3 regions of the Yinghuangia sp. YIM S10712 genome follow, and region 3 is predicted to be linked to each of the others. Evidence: predicted binding sites of a transcription regulator. Region 3 holds the regulator's gene; each other region holds the start of a gene.
What was found. Region 3 encodes HrcA, which represses chaperone genes, less so after heat shock. Its sites were predicted from a motif close to TTNGCACTCNGNNNNNCNGAGTGCNAA; they were not measured.
Positions count from the first base shown of each region.

Region 1: the regulator HrcA is predicted to act here: its motif matches at 3,620-3,646, upstream of groL (chaperonin GroEL).
Region 2: the regulator HrcA is predicted to act here: its motif matches at 2,158-2,184, upstream of groES (co-chaperone GroES).

Region 1 covers NZ_JBPKBI010000001.1:462,257-467,663, forward strand. The annotation lists gene ACRX5W_RS02205 (glucosyl-3-phosphoglycerate synthase) at 1-652, opposite strand, end outside; SAM riboswitch class I at 930-1,073, shown strand; gene thrC (threonine synthase) at 1,090-2,361, shown strand; gene ACRX5W_RS02215 (ubiquitin-like small modifier protein 1) at 2,468-2,746, shown strand; gene ACRX5W_RS02220 (cold-shock protein) at 3,262-3,465, shown strand; gene groL (chaperonin GroEL) at 3,804-5,407, shown strand, end outside.
Region 2 covers NZ_JBPKBI010000001.1:776,057-781,463, reverse strand. The annotation lists gene groL (chaperonin GroEL) at 1-1,584, opposite strand, end outside; gene groES (co-chaperone GroES) at 1,709-2,017, opposite strand; gene ACRX5W_RS03735 (hypothetical protein) at 2,360-2,536, shown strand; gene ACRX5W_RS03730 (class I SAM-dependent methyltransferase) at 2,585-3,778, shown strand; gene ACRX5W_RS03725 (antibiotic biosynthesis monooxygenase family protein) at 4,248-4,514, opposite strand; gene tsaD (tRNA (adenosine(37)-N6)-threonylcarbamoyltransferase complex transferase subunit TsaD) at 4,525-5,407, opposite strand, start outside.
Region 3 covers NZ_JBPKBI010000002.1:397,975-403,381, forward strand. The annotation lists gene ACRX5W_RS07185 (DUF3097 family protein) at 1-170, opposite strand, end outside; gene ACRX5W_RS07190 (MBL fold metallo-hydrolase) at 208-1,083, opposite strand; gene hrcA (heat-inducible transcriptional repressor HrcA) at 1,245-2,261, shown strand; gene dnaJ (molecular chaperone DnaJ) at 2,262-3,392, shown strand; gene ACRX5W_RS07205 (16S rRNA (uracil(1498)-N(3))-methyltransferase) at 3,465-4,205, shown strand; gene ACRX5W_RS07210 (histidine triad nucleotide-binding protein) at 4,256-4,618, shown strand; gene ACRX5W_RS07215 (VOC family protein) at 4,650-4,943, opposite strand; gene ACRX5W_RS07220 (ribonuclease Z) at 5,020-5,407, shown strand, end outside.

The DNA.
Region 1 (5,407 bases), on a different contig from region 3:
ACGGGAACGGCAGGCGTTCGAGGAGGCTGCGGCGGGCGGCGTATTCGCCGCCGAGGGGCTGGACGAAGCCGGCGAGTTCGGGCCAGTACATGTTCAGCAGGGGCCGCGCGACCAGTTCGGTCACCCGGCCGCCGCCGGCCGGGACGACGGTGTCGCCGATCTCCAGCGGCCGGTCGTACATGGCCTTGACGAGCTGCACGGACGGGTCGGTCAGCATCGGGCCGAGGATGCCGGACACGAAGGCGGCGGAGAAGTCGCGCAGGTCGGCGTCGATGAAGCAGACGATGTCGCCGCTCGTGACCAGGAGCGACCGCCACAGCACCTCGCCTTTGCCGCGCAGCGCGGGCACGCGCGGGAGGATGTCGTCGCGGTGTACGACGCGCGCGCCGGCCCGGGCGGCGGCCTCGGCGGTGCGGTCGGTGGAGCCCGAGTCGACCACCACGAGCTCGTCGACCAGGGGGTACCGGTCCATGAGCTCGGAGCGGATGGCGTGCACGATGGCGCCCACGGTCCGCTCCTCGTCGAGGGCGGGGAGGACCACGCTGACGCGGCTTGCCGGGGCGGCGCGTTTGGCCTCCCACAGCATCGGCACCGGCCAGTCGGCGGCGGTCGAGGACCGGCGGTCCAGCCAGCGGCTCACCTCGGGCAGCACTTTCGGGTTCCCCTGTCGTCTCGTTCAGTTGCCGTGCACTGTGTCATGTGTACGTTTCGTACGTGTTTTCGTGCACGTGCGGTGCCGTGGCCTCTGACGTGCGCGTCTGCGGGACTCTGCGGGACATCGTCTCGCGGGTCGGACGCCGATGATCGACCGGCTACCGGTTCGGTTACAGTCTTGGTCACGAGATACGACGATCGCATGTCGGCTCGGACAAACGCGGCGCGGCTGCCGGGTTGCCCTTCGGGGGGCCGGTGGCGCTCTGCCGCCATAGAGCTCATCCAGAGGGGCAGAGGGAACGGCCCGTTGAAGCCCCGGCAACCATCCGATTTCGGACACCCATGTGCGTCGCACGCGGGGCCCCCGACGGACTGGTGCCAAGTCCGGCCTGCGGGGACCCCCGTGGGGAAGATGAGGAGAGAGGCCTCGCTCACATGGCTGTGATCGCACAAACCCTGACCCTCGCGCCCGGCGCCTTCGGCCCCGCTGTCGCTTTGTCCTGCCGCGAATGCGGCGAGCGGTACGACCTGGGCCCGAAGTTCGCGTGTGAGGTCTGTTTCGGGCCGCTGGAGGTCGCGTACGACTTCTCCGGCGGCGTCACGCGCGAGCAGATCGCGGCCGGTCCGAACAACATCTGGCGGTACGCGCCGCTGCTTCCGGTACCGGCCGACGTCGCGGCCAAGCCCAACCTGAACCCCGGCTTCACCAAGCTCGTGGAAGCCCGCAACCTGGGCCGCGAGCTGGGCATCAAGGACCTGTACGTCAAGGACGACTCCGGCAACCCGACGCACTCCTTCAAGGACCGTGTCGTGGCGATCGCCGTCGAGGCGGCCCGCAACTTCGGCTTCACGACCCTCTCGTGCTCGTCGACCGGCAACCTGGCCGGCGCGGTGGCCGCGGCTTCCGCGCGGGCGGGGCTGCGCTCGTGCGTGTTCATCCCGGCCGACCTGGAGGCCGGGAAGGTCCTGACGGCCGCGGCGTACGGCGGCAACCTGGTCGCGATCGAGGGCACCTACGACGACGTCAACCGCTTCTGCTCGGAGCTCATCGGCGACACCGCCGGCGAGGGCTGGGGCTTCGTCAACGTGAACCTGCGGCCGTACTACGGCGAGGGCTCCAAGACGCTGGCGTTCGAGATCGCCGAGCAGCTGGGGTGGCGCCTGCCCGAGCAGATCGTCGTGCCGATCGCGTCGGGATCGCAGCTCACCAAGATCGACAAGGGCTTCCGTGAGCTGATCAAGCTCGGGTTGGTCGAGGACACCCCGTACAAGGTGTTCGGCGCGCAGGCCGAGGGCTGCTCGCCGGTGTCGGCGGCGTGGAAGGCCGGGCACGATGTGATCCGCCCCGTCAAGCCGAACACGATCGCCAAGTCGCTGGCGATCGGCAACCCGGCGGACGGCCCGTACGTGCTGGACGTGTGCAAGCGCACCGGCGGCGCGGTCGAGGACGTGGACGACGGGCGCGTGGTCGAGGCGATCAAGCTGCTCGCGCGGACCGAGGGCATCTTCGGCGAGACCGCGGGCGGCGTGACGGTCGGCTGCCTGCAGAAGCTGGTCGAGACCGGGCAGCTCGACCCGGAGGCCACCACGGTCGTCCTCAACACCGGTGACGGCCTCAAGACGCTGGACGCCATCGAGTCGACCACGGGCGTGTCCGCGACCATCCGTCCGAGTCTCGACGCGTTCCGCGAAGCCGGGCTGGCCTGAACCGGCGTACATCCGCTCCACGCAACCCCGCCGTCTCCACAAGAACCGCCGACCCGGCGGCCGGCCGCTGATCGCCGGGGGATCACCCGAAAGGTTGGGTCAAACCATGAGTGTTTCCGTCCGAATCCCGACGATTCTGCGCACGTACACCGGCGGCGAGGCCGAGGTGACGGCCGACGGCGCCACGCTCGCCGAGGTCATCGAGTCGCTGGAGAAGTCCTACCCGGGCATCGCCGCGCGTGTGCTTGACGACCAGGGCAAGCTGCGGCGGTTCGTGAACGTGTATGTGAACGACGACGACGTGCGTTTCGCGGACGGCCTCCAGACGGCCACCCCGGACGGCGCGAACGTCTCGGTGATCCCGGCCGTCGCGGGCGGTTGTTGAGAGCTGTCCGTCGCCGGAAAACGCAGAAGTCCGCCGCGCGAAGTCGCGCGGCGGACTTTTTTCATGATCGATAGTCGGGGGCCGGGAACGCGGGCGGGAAGCGATGAATCGGAAGGACCGATTCCGTGGAAGCGGGATGAAGCGTGGCCTCTACAACCGCATTTACCGGAGATGTCGCGGCAAGAGCCGCACAATCCCGTGGTCGAGATCACATCCGATATGTACCTTTTATTGCTTTCCTCCAGTGGTGTAATGCGCCATTACTCACGTGATAGGACTATATGTCTCTTTTATTCTCGTGGGATTTCTCGTCCGTTTGACCTGTTGCGTCGACCGCCCATGCGGATACATTCAGCCGCGGTCGGACGGTTCCACGTACTGCTCTGGTGCGCGGCAACAACTCGCGAACCTGCTTGCCCTGTGCTGACTTCACTCAGTGGGTCAAGAAGTAAGCGAACGACCCGGAGCTGCGGCGCGCAGTTTCCGTGAAAGGGCCAGTAACAGGGGAGTTAGGAATGGCTCAGGGCACCGTCAAGTGGTTCAACGCGGAGAAGGGGTACGGCTTCATCGCGGTCGACGGTGGTGCGGACGTTTTCGTCCACTACAGCGCGATCCAGATGGACGGGTACCGGACGCTTGAGGAAGGACAGCGGGTCGAGTTCGAGATCTCGCAGGGGCAGAAGGGCCCGCAGGCGGACATGGTCCGAGTGACCGGCTGAGCCTCAGACGCGTTCTGACCGGCTGAGCCTGTTCACCGCTCTTCTGGGACTGCTCTTCTTCTTGCGCGTGTGCGCCGAGGCCCGGTCTCCCGGTTGGGGAGGCCGGGCCTCGGCGTGTCCGACCGCAGGTCGGAGGGGGTGGCGCGGGTGGCCGCTTGCACTCGACCTACCCGAGTGCTAATCATTGGCGTTAGCACTCTGGATGTGAGAGTGACAAAGGACCGGGCAGATGAGGTCCGGAGGCCGTGGGGGAAGGATCCCCGCGGAGCCGGATCGGCCGTCGCGGGCGTCGGCTCGGGTTCTTCAGCATCCACCCCGTTCTGGGAGGACCTCACCACATGGCCAAGATCATCGCGTTCGACGAGGAAGCGCGTCGCGGCCTCGAGCGCGGGATGAACCAGCTCGCCGACGCCGTCAAGGTCACGCTGGGCCCCAAGGGCCGCAACGTCGTGCTCGAGAAGAAGTGGGGTGCGCCCACCATCACCAACGATGGTGTGAGCATCGCCAAGGAGATCGAGCTGGAGGACCCGTACGAGAAGATCGGCGCCGAGCTGGTCAAGGAGGTCGCGAAGAAGACGGACGACGTCGCCGGTGACGGTACGACGACCGCGACCGTCCTCGCCCAGGCGCTCGTACGCGAGGGTCTTCGGAACGTCGCCGCCGGCGCCAACCCGATGGCCCTCAAGCGCGGCATCGAGAAGGCCGTCGAGGCCGTCTCGGAGCAGCTTCTCAACCTTGCGAAGGACGTCGAGACCAAGGAGCAGATCGCTTCGACGGCCTCCATCTCCGCCGCCGACCCGCAGATCGGCGAGATGATCGCCGAGGCGATGGACAAGGTCGGCAAGGAAGGCGTCATCACCGTCGAGGAGAGCAACACCTTCGGTCTGGAGCTGGAGCTCACCGAGGGCATGCGCTTCGACAAGGGTTACATCTCGCCCTACTTCTCCACCGACCCGGAGCGTATGGAGGCCGTCCTCGACGACCCGTACATCCTGATCGTCAACAGCAAGATCTCGTCGGTGAAGGACCTGCTCCCGCTGCTGGAGAAGGTCATGCAGGGCGGCAAGCCGCTCGCGATCATCGCCGAGGACGTCGAGGGCGAGGCCCTGGCCACCCTCGTCGTCAACAAGATCCGCGGCACCTTCAAGTCCGTCGCGGTCAAGGCCCCCGGCTTCGGCGACCGCCGCAAGGCCATGCTGGGCGACATCGCCATCCTCACCGGTGGCCAGGTCATCAGCGAGGAGGTCGGCCTCAAGCTGGAGAACGCCGGGCTGGAGCTGCTGGGCCGCGCGCGCAAGGTCGTCGTCACCAAGGACGAGACCACCATCGTCGACGGTGCCGGTGACTCGGACCAGGTCGCGGGCCGCGTGAACCAGATCCGCGCCGAGATCGAGCAGTCGGACTCCGACTACGACCGCGAGAAGCTCCAGGAGCGCCTCGCCAAGCTCGCCGGCGGCGTCGCCGTCATCAAGGCGGGCGCGGCCACCGAGGTCGAGCTCAAGGAGCGCAAGCACCGCATCGAGGACGCGGTGCGCAACGCCAAGGCCGCCGTCGAGGAGGGCATCGTCGCCGGTGGTGGCGTGGCCCTGCTCCAGGCGTCCCAGGCCGCGTTCGAGAAGTTCGACCTGGAGGGCGACGAGGCCACCGGTGCCGCGATCGTCAAGCTGGCCGTCGAGGCCCCGCTGAAGCAGATCGCGGTCAACGCCGGCCTTGAGGGCGGCGTCGTGGTCGAGAAGGTGCGCAACCTCACCCCGGGCCACGGCCTCAACGCCGCGACCGGCGACTACGTCGACCTGGTCGCCGAGGGCATCATCGACCCGGCCAAGGTCACGCGCTCCGCGCTGCAGAACGCGGCCTCCATCGCCGCGCTCTTCCTCACCACCGAGGCTGTCATCGCCGACAAGCCGGAGAAGAACGCCGCTCCGGCCGGCGGCGCGCCGGA
Region 2 (5,407 bases), on a different contig from region 3:
CGGCTCGGCCGGCTTCTCGACGACCAGCGACTCCGTGGTCAGCAGCAGCGACGCGATCGACGCGGCGTTCTGCAGCGCGGAGCGGGTGACCTTGACCGGGTCGATGACGCCGGCCTTGAGCAGGTCGCCGTACTCGCCGGTGGCCGCGTTGTAGCCGTGGCCGACCTCAAGCTCCTGCACCTTGTTGACGATGACGTAGCCCTCAAGGCCCGCGTTCTCGGCGATCCAGCGCAGCGGCTCGACGGTCGCGCGGCGCACGACCGCGACACCGGTCGCGACGTCGCCGGTGTGGCCCAGGTTCTCCGCCAGCACCGAGGAAGCGTGCACGAGTGCGGCGCCGCCGCCGGCGACGATGCCTTCCTCGATGGCCGCGCGGGTCGCGGAGACCGCGTCCTCCAGGCGGTGCTTCTTCTCCTTGAGCTCGACCTCGGTGGCCGCGCCCACGCGGATCACGCACACACCGCCGGCCAGCTTCGCGAGGCGCTCCTGGAGCTTCTCGCGGTCCCAGTCGGAGTCGGTGTTCTCGATCTCGGCCTTGATCTGGCGGACGCGGTCGGCGATCTGGTCGGACGCGCCGGCACCGTCGACGACCGTGGTGGCGTCCTTGGTGATCGTGACGCGGCGCGCCGTGCCCAGGACCTCAAGCCCGACCTGGTCCAGCTTCAGACCGACCTCGGGGGCGATGACCTGGCCGCCGGTCAGGATGGCCATGTCCTCCAGCATCGCCTTGCGGCGGTCGCCGAAGCCGGGGGCCTTGACCGCGACGGCGTTGAACGTGCCGCGGATCTTGTTGACGACGAGGGTGGACAGCGCCTCGCCCTCGATGTCCTCGGCGACGATCAGCAGCGGCTTGTTGCCACCCGCCTGGATGACCTTCTCCAGGATCGGCAGCAGCTCGGCGATCGCCGAGATCTTGCCCTGGTTGATCAGGATGTACGGGTCGTCCAGGACCGCTTCCATGCGCTCCTGGTCGGTGACCATGTACGGCGACAGGTAGCCCTTGTCGAACTGGAGGCCCTCGGTGAACTCCAGCTCCAGGCCCATCGTGTTCGACTCTTCGACGGTGATGACACCGTCCTTGCCGACCTTGTCCATCGCCTCGGCGATCAGCTCGCCGATCTGGCGGTCCTGCGCGGACAGCGCGGCGACGTTGGCGATGTCCTCCTTGCCGTCGATCGCGCGCGCGGTGCCGAGCAGCTCGTCCGAGACCGCCTTGACCGCCGCGTCGATGCCCTTCTTCAGGTCCATCGGCGCCGCGCCCGCCGCGACGTTGCGCAGGCCCTCGCGTACCAGCGCCTGAGCGAGCACCGTCGCGGTGGTGGTGCCGTCACCCGCGATGTCGTTGGTCTTGGTCGCCACCTCCTTCGCGAGCTGCGCGCCGAGGTTCTCGTACGGGTCGTCCAGCTCGACCTCACGGGCGATCGTCACGCCGTCGTTCGTGATGGTCGGCGCACCGAACTTCTTGTCGATGACGACGTTGCGGCCCTTGGGGCCGATCGTCACCTTGACCGCGTCCGCGAGCGCGTTGACGCCACGCTCCAGCGAACGGCGGGCGTGCTCGTCGAACTGCAGAATCTTGGCCATGGGATGTGAGTCCTCTGTTTCCTTCGCCCTCGTTGGCTGTGGGTTGGCGCGTCGACGACACCGCCCCGGGCGCCCCAGTCGGGGTGCCCGGGGCGGGTCGATGACTTACGCGGTTACCGCGATGTCACTTCTCGATGATCGCGAGAACGTCGCGCGCCGAGAGGACGAGGTACTCCTCGCCGTTGTACTTCACCTCGGTGCCGCCGTACTTGCTGTACAGGACAACGTCGCCGACCTTCACGTCGAGCGGCAGGCGGTTGCCGTCCTCGAACCGGCCGGGGCCCACGGCCAGGACGACGCCCTCCTGGGGCTTCTCCTTCGCCGTGTCCGGGATGACCAGGCCCGAAGCCGTGGTCTGCTCGGCTTCGAGCGTCTGGACCACAATGCGGTCCTCAAGCGGCTTGATGGCAACCTTGGTGCTGGCGGTCGTCACGATCCGACCTCCCCCTTCGGAGATCTCACGGGGTAATTGTCAGGTGGCGACCAGGTAAGCCCGTCGTCGCGGGTGCCGGACCTGCCCGTCGCGTTGGCACACTCATAGGGAGAGTGCCAATGTCAGACCCTAAGCTTCGCTTAGCACTCCGTCAACTAGAGTGCCAACGCACGATTCCCCGTGGCGCCTGGGACGGAGCCCGCCGGGTGGCCCTGATCAGGGCTTCCGGGCCGTCTGTGGGCCGCGATCACGCAGAAGCTCTTCATCGATTGCGGTGTTCGTACGCGTGCGGCTCCGCGGCACGAGAGGCGCGTAGACCCTCGGCGTGAAGCCCGGGTCAGCATGCTCCCCGTACTCGACACCGCCGCGCGGCCCGAAGGCGCGTACGGCTCTGGGCATCGCAACATCTGCCTTCTCCCGGCGAAAGGCGTGATCATCCTCGACGTCGTGGACGATGTCGTCATGTTCGTCGAGGTACTCGACCGGCCGGAAGTGAAGGCGTCGTTCCGCGCCCTGTGACCGGGGGTGGAGTGACCTGGGCGGTGGGGCCGGCGTCGACAATGGGGTGTGGACACTGCCGACTTCTCTCGCCTGCTGACGTGCGAGGGGCGCGAACTGCTTGATGTGCTGGCTGACTTCGAGGTTGCGGAGGAGTTGGCGTGGGCGACGCGGTTGCGGCGGGAGCATGAGCCCGCCTTGGTGGCCGCGGCGTTGGGGCAGGCGCGGTTGCGGCAGCGGGGGCGAGCGAAGTTCGGGGACGATGCCGCGCGCATGTTCTTCACCGCCGACGGGGTGGAGCAGGCGACGCGGGCGGAGGTCGCGGCACATCGCGCTCGGCGGATCGCGGGGGCGGGAGTGCGGACGGTCGCGGATCTGTGCTGTGGGATCGGGGCGGACGCAGTTGCCTTGGCGCGGACCGGTGTTCGAGTGGTCGCCGTGGACCGGGATCCGCTCACGTGCGCGGTCGCGGCGGCCAACGCGGAGGCGCTGGGGGTCGCGGGCCGTGTCGAGGTGCGGTGCGCGGATGTACGCGAGGTCGAACTCACCGGCTTCGACGCGGTGTTCGTCGACCCGGCGCGGCGAACGGCACGCGGGCGGGTGTTCGATCCTGAGGCGTATTCGCCGCCGCTGTCGTTTGTCGAGACCCTCACGGCGCGAGTGCCGTGTGGCGCGGCGAAAGTCGCGCCCGGTATTCCGCACGAGGCGGTGCCGGAGGGTACGGCGGCGGAGTGGGTGTCGTACGCGGGCGATGTGAAGGAGGCGGTCCTGTGGTGGGGCCGTCTCGCCGGCGAGCCGCTTCGGGCGACGCTGCTGCCGGGCGGCGACGCGGTCGGGGCCGCATCGGTGCGCCAGGCGCCCGACGGTCCGGTGAGGCGCTATCTCTACGAGCCTGACGGGGCGGTCATCCGGGCGCATCTGGTCGCCGAGGTGGCGGACGCGGTCGGCGGCGCGCTCGTCGACCCGACCATCGCGTACATCACCGCCGACACGCTGGTCCCGACACCGTTCGCCGCCGCGTACGAGCTCACCGATGTCATGCCGTTCAACCTGAAGAAGTTGAAGGCGGTCGTGCGGGAACGCGGCATCGGCACGCTGACCGTGAAGAAACGCGGCTCCGCCGTCGCGCCGGAGGAGGTGCGCAAGCGGGTGAAGCCGAGCGGTCCGGCGTCGGCGACGGTGTTCCTGACGCGGGTCGCGGGGGCGCCGACGATGCTGCTCGGGCGGCCGGCGGGGGCTCCAGGGAAAGGGGCGGGGCCCTGATGAGGTCAGGGGCTGGGCCACCGCAGGGCTGGGCACGGCAGTGGCCACCGCAATGCCGAGCCCACGCGTGCGCCTCGGATCGTCGAGTCAGTGGCCGGCCACCGCAGTACCGGGCCCACGCGTGCGTCTCGGGTCGTCGGGGCAGTAGCGGACCGCCCTGTGCGAGTGCGGATGCGGGGGGACGCCTGCGAGTGCGGATGCGGGGGGATGCCGCTGCATACACCATCGCGGCGACGGCGGGCACCGGAATGTCGATACGGGTGTAAGGCCCCGGGTGGCCGGGGCAGACTCTTGTCCTGAAGGCATGGCGCGTGCGGCGGCGCGACGCCATGGATGCGGGTGTCCCGTTCCCGGCTTGTGAACCAGGCCTCCTCGCCGGGGGCGGGGCGCGGTCCGCGAACGGCCCTTCAACCACACGGGCGGCGCTGCACCTGGTGCGACGGGCAGCGCCGTACCCGTGTCCGGGGCTTCAGCGCTGCACCTGCTCGAAGTCCCAGATGTGCGGCGGGCGGGCGACCAGGTCGGGCGGGGGGTCGGGCAGTCCGGACGGCTCGCCGGTCCACATGCTGATGACGACGACCCGGTTGTCGGCGTTCCGGAAGACTTCGACGCGTTGCAGGCCGGGAGCGCCGTCCAGTGACGGCAGCGCGATCCGGCGGACCCAGTCCACGAGTGCGTCCCCGCTGCCGGGGTTGGCCTTGGCCTCCCACATCGCCGCGGTGATCCGAGCGGTCATGATCTTCCCCTCACGCCTGGGTGACGGTCACGGGCATCGACGAGTCCGCCGGGATGTCGAGTGTCGACGGCGCACGGTCGCGCCACACCATCTCGGCGCCGAGCGCGGCGACCATCGCGCCGTTGTCGGTGCACAGACCCGGACGCGGCACGCGCAGCGTGATCCCGGCGTCGCGGCAGCGCTCCGCGGCCATCGCGCGCAGGCGCGAGTTGGCGGCCACGCCCCCGCCGAGGAGCAGGTGTTCGACGCCGTTCTCGCGGCACGCGCGGATCGCCTTGCGGGTGAGCACGTCCGCGACGGCCTCCTGGAAGGACGCGGCGACATCCGCCACGGGAATCGGGCGGCCCTCGCGCCGGCGGCCTTCCACCCAGCGGGCGACGGCTGTCTTCAGGCCGGAGAAGGAGAAGTCGTACGCGGCGTCGCGCGGCCCGGTCAGTCCGCGCGGGAACGCGATGGCGTCGGGCTGACCGTCGCGAGCCTGCCGGTCGATCGCGGGGCCGCCGGGGAATCCGAGGCCGAGGACCCGCGCGACCTTGTCGAACGCCTCGCCGGCGGCGTCGTCGATGGTCGAGCCGAGCGGGCGTACGTCGGAGGTCACGTCGGGGACCATCAGCAGCGACGAGTGGCCGCCGGAGACGAGCAGGGCCATGCAGGGCTCGGGGAGACGACCGTGTTCGAGCTGGTCGACGCACACGTGCGCGGCCAGGTGGTTGACGCCGTACACCGGCTTGTCGAGCGCCATCGCGTAGCCCTTGGCCGCGGCGACGCCGACGAGCAGCGCGCCGGCCAGGCCCGGACCGGATGTGACGGCGATGGCGTCGATGTCGGCCATCGTGACGCCCGCGTCCTTGAGGGCGCGGTGCATGGTCGGCACCATCGCCTCCAGGTGGGCC
Region 3 (5,407 bases):
TCCAGCGTCACCGTGAAGCCCTCCGGGGTCTTCTCCACACGCACGACGGCACCGCAGAACCCCGTCTCCACCTCTTCGACCACCAGATCCCGGACGGCCTCGACCTCGGGAACGGGCGCGGGCTTCTTCCACGGCGGGGTCAGGTCGGGGCCGTAACTCCTGCTGCGCATGGCAGACGACGCTAGCGGGCCGCCCGCGTTCACCCGTTCAGGCGCGCCGGGCGGAACCCGGGGCGAGGTCCAGCAGGTGATAGCCGCGCGTCACGGCGGCGGTGACCGCAGGGGCGTCCCACGGCCAGGCACCGCGTGCCACGGCCTCCTCGACCGAGCGCCCCCGGGCGTGCCAGCGCCGTATCTCGGCGGCCACACCGGCGATCTCGCGTCGCTGTTCGTCGGCGAACACGGTGTCGACCATCTCGCCGTGGCCCGGGAGAACGCCCCGGACCCCGCCCGTGTCGTCCGGCCCGTCCGCGTCGCCCGCCGCCAGGCAAGCGATGTCCAGCGCCCCGCGGATCGCGTCCGGCCACGTGAACGGAAACGAGTCGGGGCCACAGGCCGGCGGCCCCGACTGCTCGACCAGGTCGCCGGCCACCACGAGGCCGCAGTGCGGCACGTACACCACAAGATCGGCGCAGGTGTGCGCCCCGTCCGGGACCGCCTCCAGCACCAGCGACCGGTCACTGCCCACCGCGTACACCTCGGCTCCTCCGCGGGTGACCAGCCGGGTCGGCGGCACGATCCGCACGGCGGCCATGTCCGCCTCCGGCATCCCGAAGCGCACAGCGTCGGTGCGTCCCTCTTCGCCCCGGATCCGCAGATAGTCCGGCAGTGCTTCGTGACCGATCACACACGCGTCCGGAAACTGCCGCAGAACCTCGGCGTTGCCGTAGCAGTGGTCGAAGTGACCGTGCGTGTTGACCACGGCCAGCGCGCGGTACGGCAGGTCGTGCGCCTCCAGGGCCGCCGCAAGCCCGGCGAGCAGCAGACGCGTCTCGCGCTCGTACGAGCCGGTGTCGATCAGCGCGAAGCCGTCGCGCCCCGCGACAGCGGTCACATTCAGCTTCAGCGCGGGCACCTGCGCCACGAAAACGCCTGGTCCGACAGGCCGCCAGGGGTCACAGCCGATGTGTTCCGCATGTACCATCCGTCGACCCTTGCACAGACGGCAGGGTACGGACCGAACGGCGTCACCGTACACTGGCACTCCAGGCAGACGAGTGCCAGGCAGGTCAGGGAGGTGCGCAGGTGCTCGACGACCGCAAGCTCGACGTGTTGCGCGCCATCGTGCAGGACTACGTCGCCACCCATGAGCCCGTCGGATCGAAGGCGCTCGCGGAACGGCACAACCTCGGGGTGTCCCCGGCGACGATCCGCAACGACATGGCGGCGTTGGAGGAAGAGGGCTACATCGCCCAGCCTCACACCAGCGCGGGGCGCGTACCCACCGACAAGGGCTACCGGCTCTTCGTCGACCGGCTCGCCGGGATCAAGCCCCTCTCCACTCCGGAGCGCCGTGCGATCCAGCTCTTCCTGGACGGCGCCGTCGACCTCGACGACGTCGTGGGACGCACCGTCCGCCTGCTCGCGCAGCTCACCCACCAGGTCGCGGTCGTGCAGTACCCGTCGCTGACCCGCTCCACGATCCGCCACGTCGAGTTGCTCACACTCGCCCCGACGCGGATCATGCTCGTCCTCATCACCAACACCGGCCGGGTCGAGCAGCGCGTCATCGAGGGCCCCGAACCGGTCGGCGAGAACCTCCTCGCCGATCTGCGCGCCCGCATCAACAGCATCGTGGTCGGCAAGCGCTTCGCCGACGTCGCGCAACTCGTCCAGGACCTCGGCGAGTCCTTCACCGCCGAGGACCGGCCGATCGTCACCACCGTCCTGGCCACATTGCTCGATACCCTGGTGGAGCAGCAGGAAGAACGAGTCGTCCTCGCGGGAACCGCCAACCTCACCCGGTTCGGCACCGATTTCCCGATGACGATCCGCCCGGTGCTCGAAGCCCTGGAGGAGCACGTCGTGCTCCTGCGTCTGCTCGGTGAGGCCACCGAGCCGGCGATGGTGGTGCGTATCGGGCACGAGAACATGCACGAAGGGCTGGCCGCCACCTCGGTGGTGTCCGTCGGGTACGGCAGCGGCGACGAAGCCCTCGCCAAACTCGGCGTGCTCGGGCCGACCAGGATGGACTACCCCGGAACGATGGGAGCGGTACGCGCCGTGGCACGGTACGTCGGACAGATTCTCGCGGAGTCGTAGTTGACCACTGATTACTACGAAGTCCTGGGTGTTCGGCGCGATGCCACGCCTGAGGAGATCAAGAAGGCCTTCCGCCGCCTGGCCCGCGAACTTCACCCGGATGTGAATCCGGACCCGAAGACGCAGGAGCGCTTCAAGGAGATCAACGCGGCCTACGAGGTCCTGTCCGATCCGCAGAAGCGCCAGATGTACGACCTCGGCGGCGACCCGCTCGGGAACCCGGCCGCCGGCGCCGGAGGCGGCTTCGGCGCGGGCTTCGGCTTCAGCGACATCATGGACGCGTTCTTCGGCCAGGCCAGCCAGCGCGGACCGCGCTCGCGGACGCGGCGCGGCCAGGACGCCATGATCCGCATCGAGGTGCAGTTGGAGGAGGCGGCGTTCGGCACGACCCGGGAGATCCAGGTCGACACCGCCGTCACCTGCAACACGTGCAACGGCGAGGGCGCGGCCCCCGGCACCACCGCCCAGACCTGCGACATGTGCCGTGGCCGCGGCGAGGTCAGCCAGGTCACCCGGTCCTTCCTCGGCCAGGTCATGACGTCGCGGCCGTGTCCGCAGTGCCAGGGCTTCGGCACGGTCGTGCCGAGCCCGTGCCCGGAGTGCGCGGGCGACGGGCGGGTCCGGGCGCGGCGCACACTTACCGTCAAGATCCCGGCCGGCGTCGACTCCGGCACCCGCATCCAGCTCGCCGGCGAAGGCGAGGTCGGACCGGGCGGCGGCCCCGCGGGTGACCTTTACGTCGAGATCTCCGAGGTTCCGCACCCCACCTTCCAGCGGCGCGGCGACGACCTGCACTGCACGGTGACGCTCCCGATGACCGCGGCGGCGCTGGGCACCAAGGTTCCGCTGGAGACCCTGGACGGCGTCGCCGAGATCGACATCCGACCGGGCACCCAGTCCGGCCAGTCGATCCCGCTGCACGGCAGAGGCATCACCCACCTGCGCGGCGGCGGCAGAGGCGACCTCATCGTGCACGTCGAGGTGCAGACGCCGACCAAGCTCGACCCCGAGCAGGAGGAGCTGCTGCGCAGGCTCGCCAAGCTGCGCGCCGAGGAGCGCCCGCAGGGACAGTTCTCACCGGGCCAGCAAGGGCTGTTCTCCCGCTTGAAGGACGCGTTCAACGGCCGGTAGCCGCGAGGGCCGGGGCGCGGGGCGGCTTCGTCCCGCGGACGCGAACTTCCGTACGAACCACCGGAGTGCTTCATGAGCGCCCCCGTCTTCCTCAGCGACGACCCGGCCCTGCGCACCGGTCGCAGGGTCGTGCTGGACGGGTCCGAGGGACGGCACGCCGTCACCGTCCGCCGCCTCACCGTCGGCGAGGACATCGTGCTCACCGACGGGCACGGCCTGTCCGTGCGCGGCACGGTCGCGGTCGTCGAGGGCAAGGACACCTTGCACGTCGACGTCCTTGAGCGCGCCGAGGAACCGCCGCCCGCGCCGCGTCTCGTCCTCGTGCAGGCGTTGCCCAAGGGCGACCGCGGCGAGCTCGCCGTCGAGACGATGACCGAAGTGGGCGTCGACGTGATCGTGCCGTGGGCGGCCGCGCGCTGCGTCACGCAGTGGCGGGGGGACCGCGGTGCCAAGTCCCTGGCGAAGTGGCGGGCGACCGCCCGCGAGGCGGGCAAGCAGGCCCGGCGCGTGCATCTGCCCGAGGTCACCGAGCTCATGACGACCCGTCAGGTCGCACAACTGCTTCGCACGGCCGCGCTCGCCGGTGTTCTCCACGAGGCGGCGAGCGAACCGCTCGCGGCGCTGGACGTGCCCGGCGAGGGAGACCTTGTGCTGGTGGTGGGCCCGGAAGGCGGCGTCGCGCCGGAGGAGCTGGCGGCGTTCGCGGAGGCGGGGGCCGGGGCCTACCGGCTCGGCCCGACCGTGCTGCGCACGTCCACGGCGGGAGTATCGGCGGCTTCTGTGGTCATGGCCCGTTCGGGGCGCTGGGCCTGACCCGCCGGCCGATAGCATCGCGCCGAACCGTGACTCACGAGGAGGTACACATGGCGGCCGGGGAACCCGAGGCGGACTGCCTGTTCTGCAAGATCGTCGCGGGCGACGTCCCCGCCACGGTCGTACGCGAGACGAAGGACGTCATCGCGTTCGCCGACATCAACCCGCAGGCGCCCGTCCACATCCTGGTTATCCCGCGCGCGCATTACCAGAACGCCGGCGAACTGGGCGTGATCGAGCCGGAGTTGGCCGGCACGCTCCTCGCCGAGGCGGCCGCCGTCGCGGCCGACGAGGGCCTCGACGAGAACGGATACCGACTGGTCTTCAACACCGGCGCCGGGGCCGGGCAGACGGTATTCCACGTCCACGCACACCTGCTCGGCGGCCGCGGCCTCAACTGGCCGCCCGGATAAGCCGGAACGCACGCGCGACGCGGCGCGTCGGTCACACGGACCGGACGTCCACGTTTCTGCCGTCCGGGTCCCGGACCACGTGCCGACCCGGCGGCAGCGCACCACCGTGCACCGTGAAGCCCAGGCGTACGGCCCCGGTCACGCGCGCCGGCGTGGCCGGATAAATCTCGAACACGCCGCCGTCGGCCAGGACGGCCGCGTGGTGCTCCGGGCCCTCGCCGTGCCGCTCGCGCGTGAACTCCAGGCCCAGCCCGGTGTAGAAGTCGACGCACGCGGCGACCCGCGTCGTGTGGATGACGAGCAGATGCATCCGCGCCTCGGCCATGGCGCGAGCGTACCGGCGCGTTCGGCGGGCGAATAACCCCGCGCGGCCGACTTCCCGCGTCCGCACAATGGTCGCCATGTCACCCCGCGAACTCGTCGTCCTCGGCACGGCCAGCCAGGCGCCGACCCGGCACCGCAACCACAACGGCTACCTGCTGCGCTGGGACCGCGAAGGGCTGCTCTTCGACCCGGGCGAAGGCACCCAGCGCCAGATGCTGTACGCCGGAGTCTCGGCGTCCGACATCACCCGCATCTGCGTCACGCACTTCCACGGCGACCACTGCCTGGGACTGCCCGGGGTGATCCAGCGCATCAACCTCGACCGGGTCGCGCACGACGTCACGGCGTACTTCCCGGCTTCCGGGCAGCGGTTCTTCGACCGGCTCCACCATGCCAGCGTCTTCCACGAGGAAGCCGTCCTGCACGAACACCCGCTCGACGGCGACAGTGTCTCCGTACCCCTGC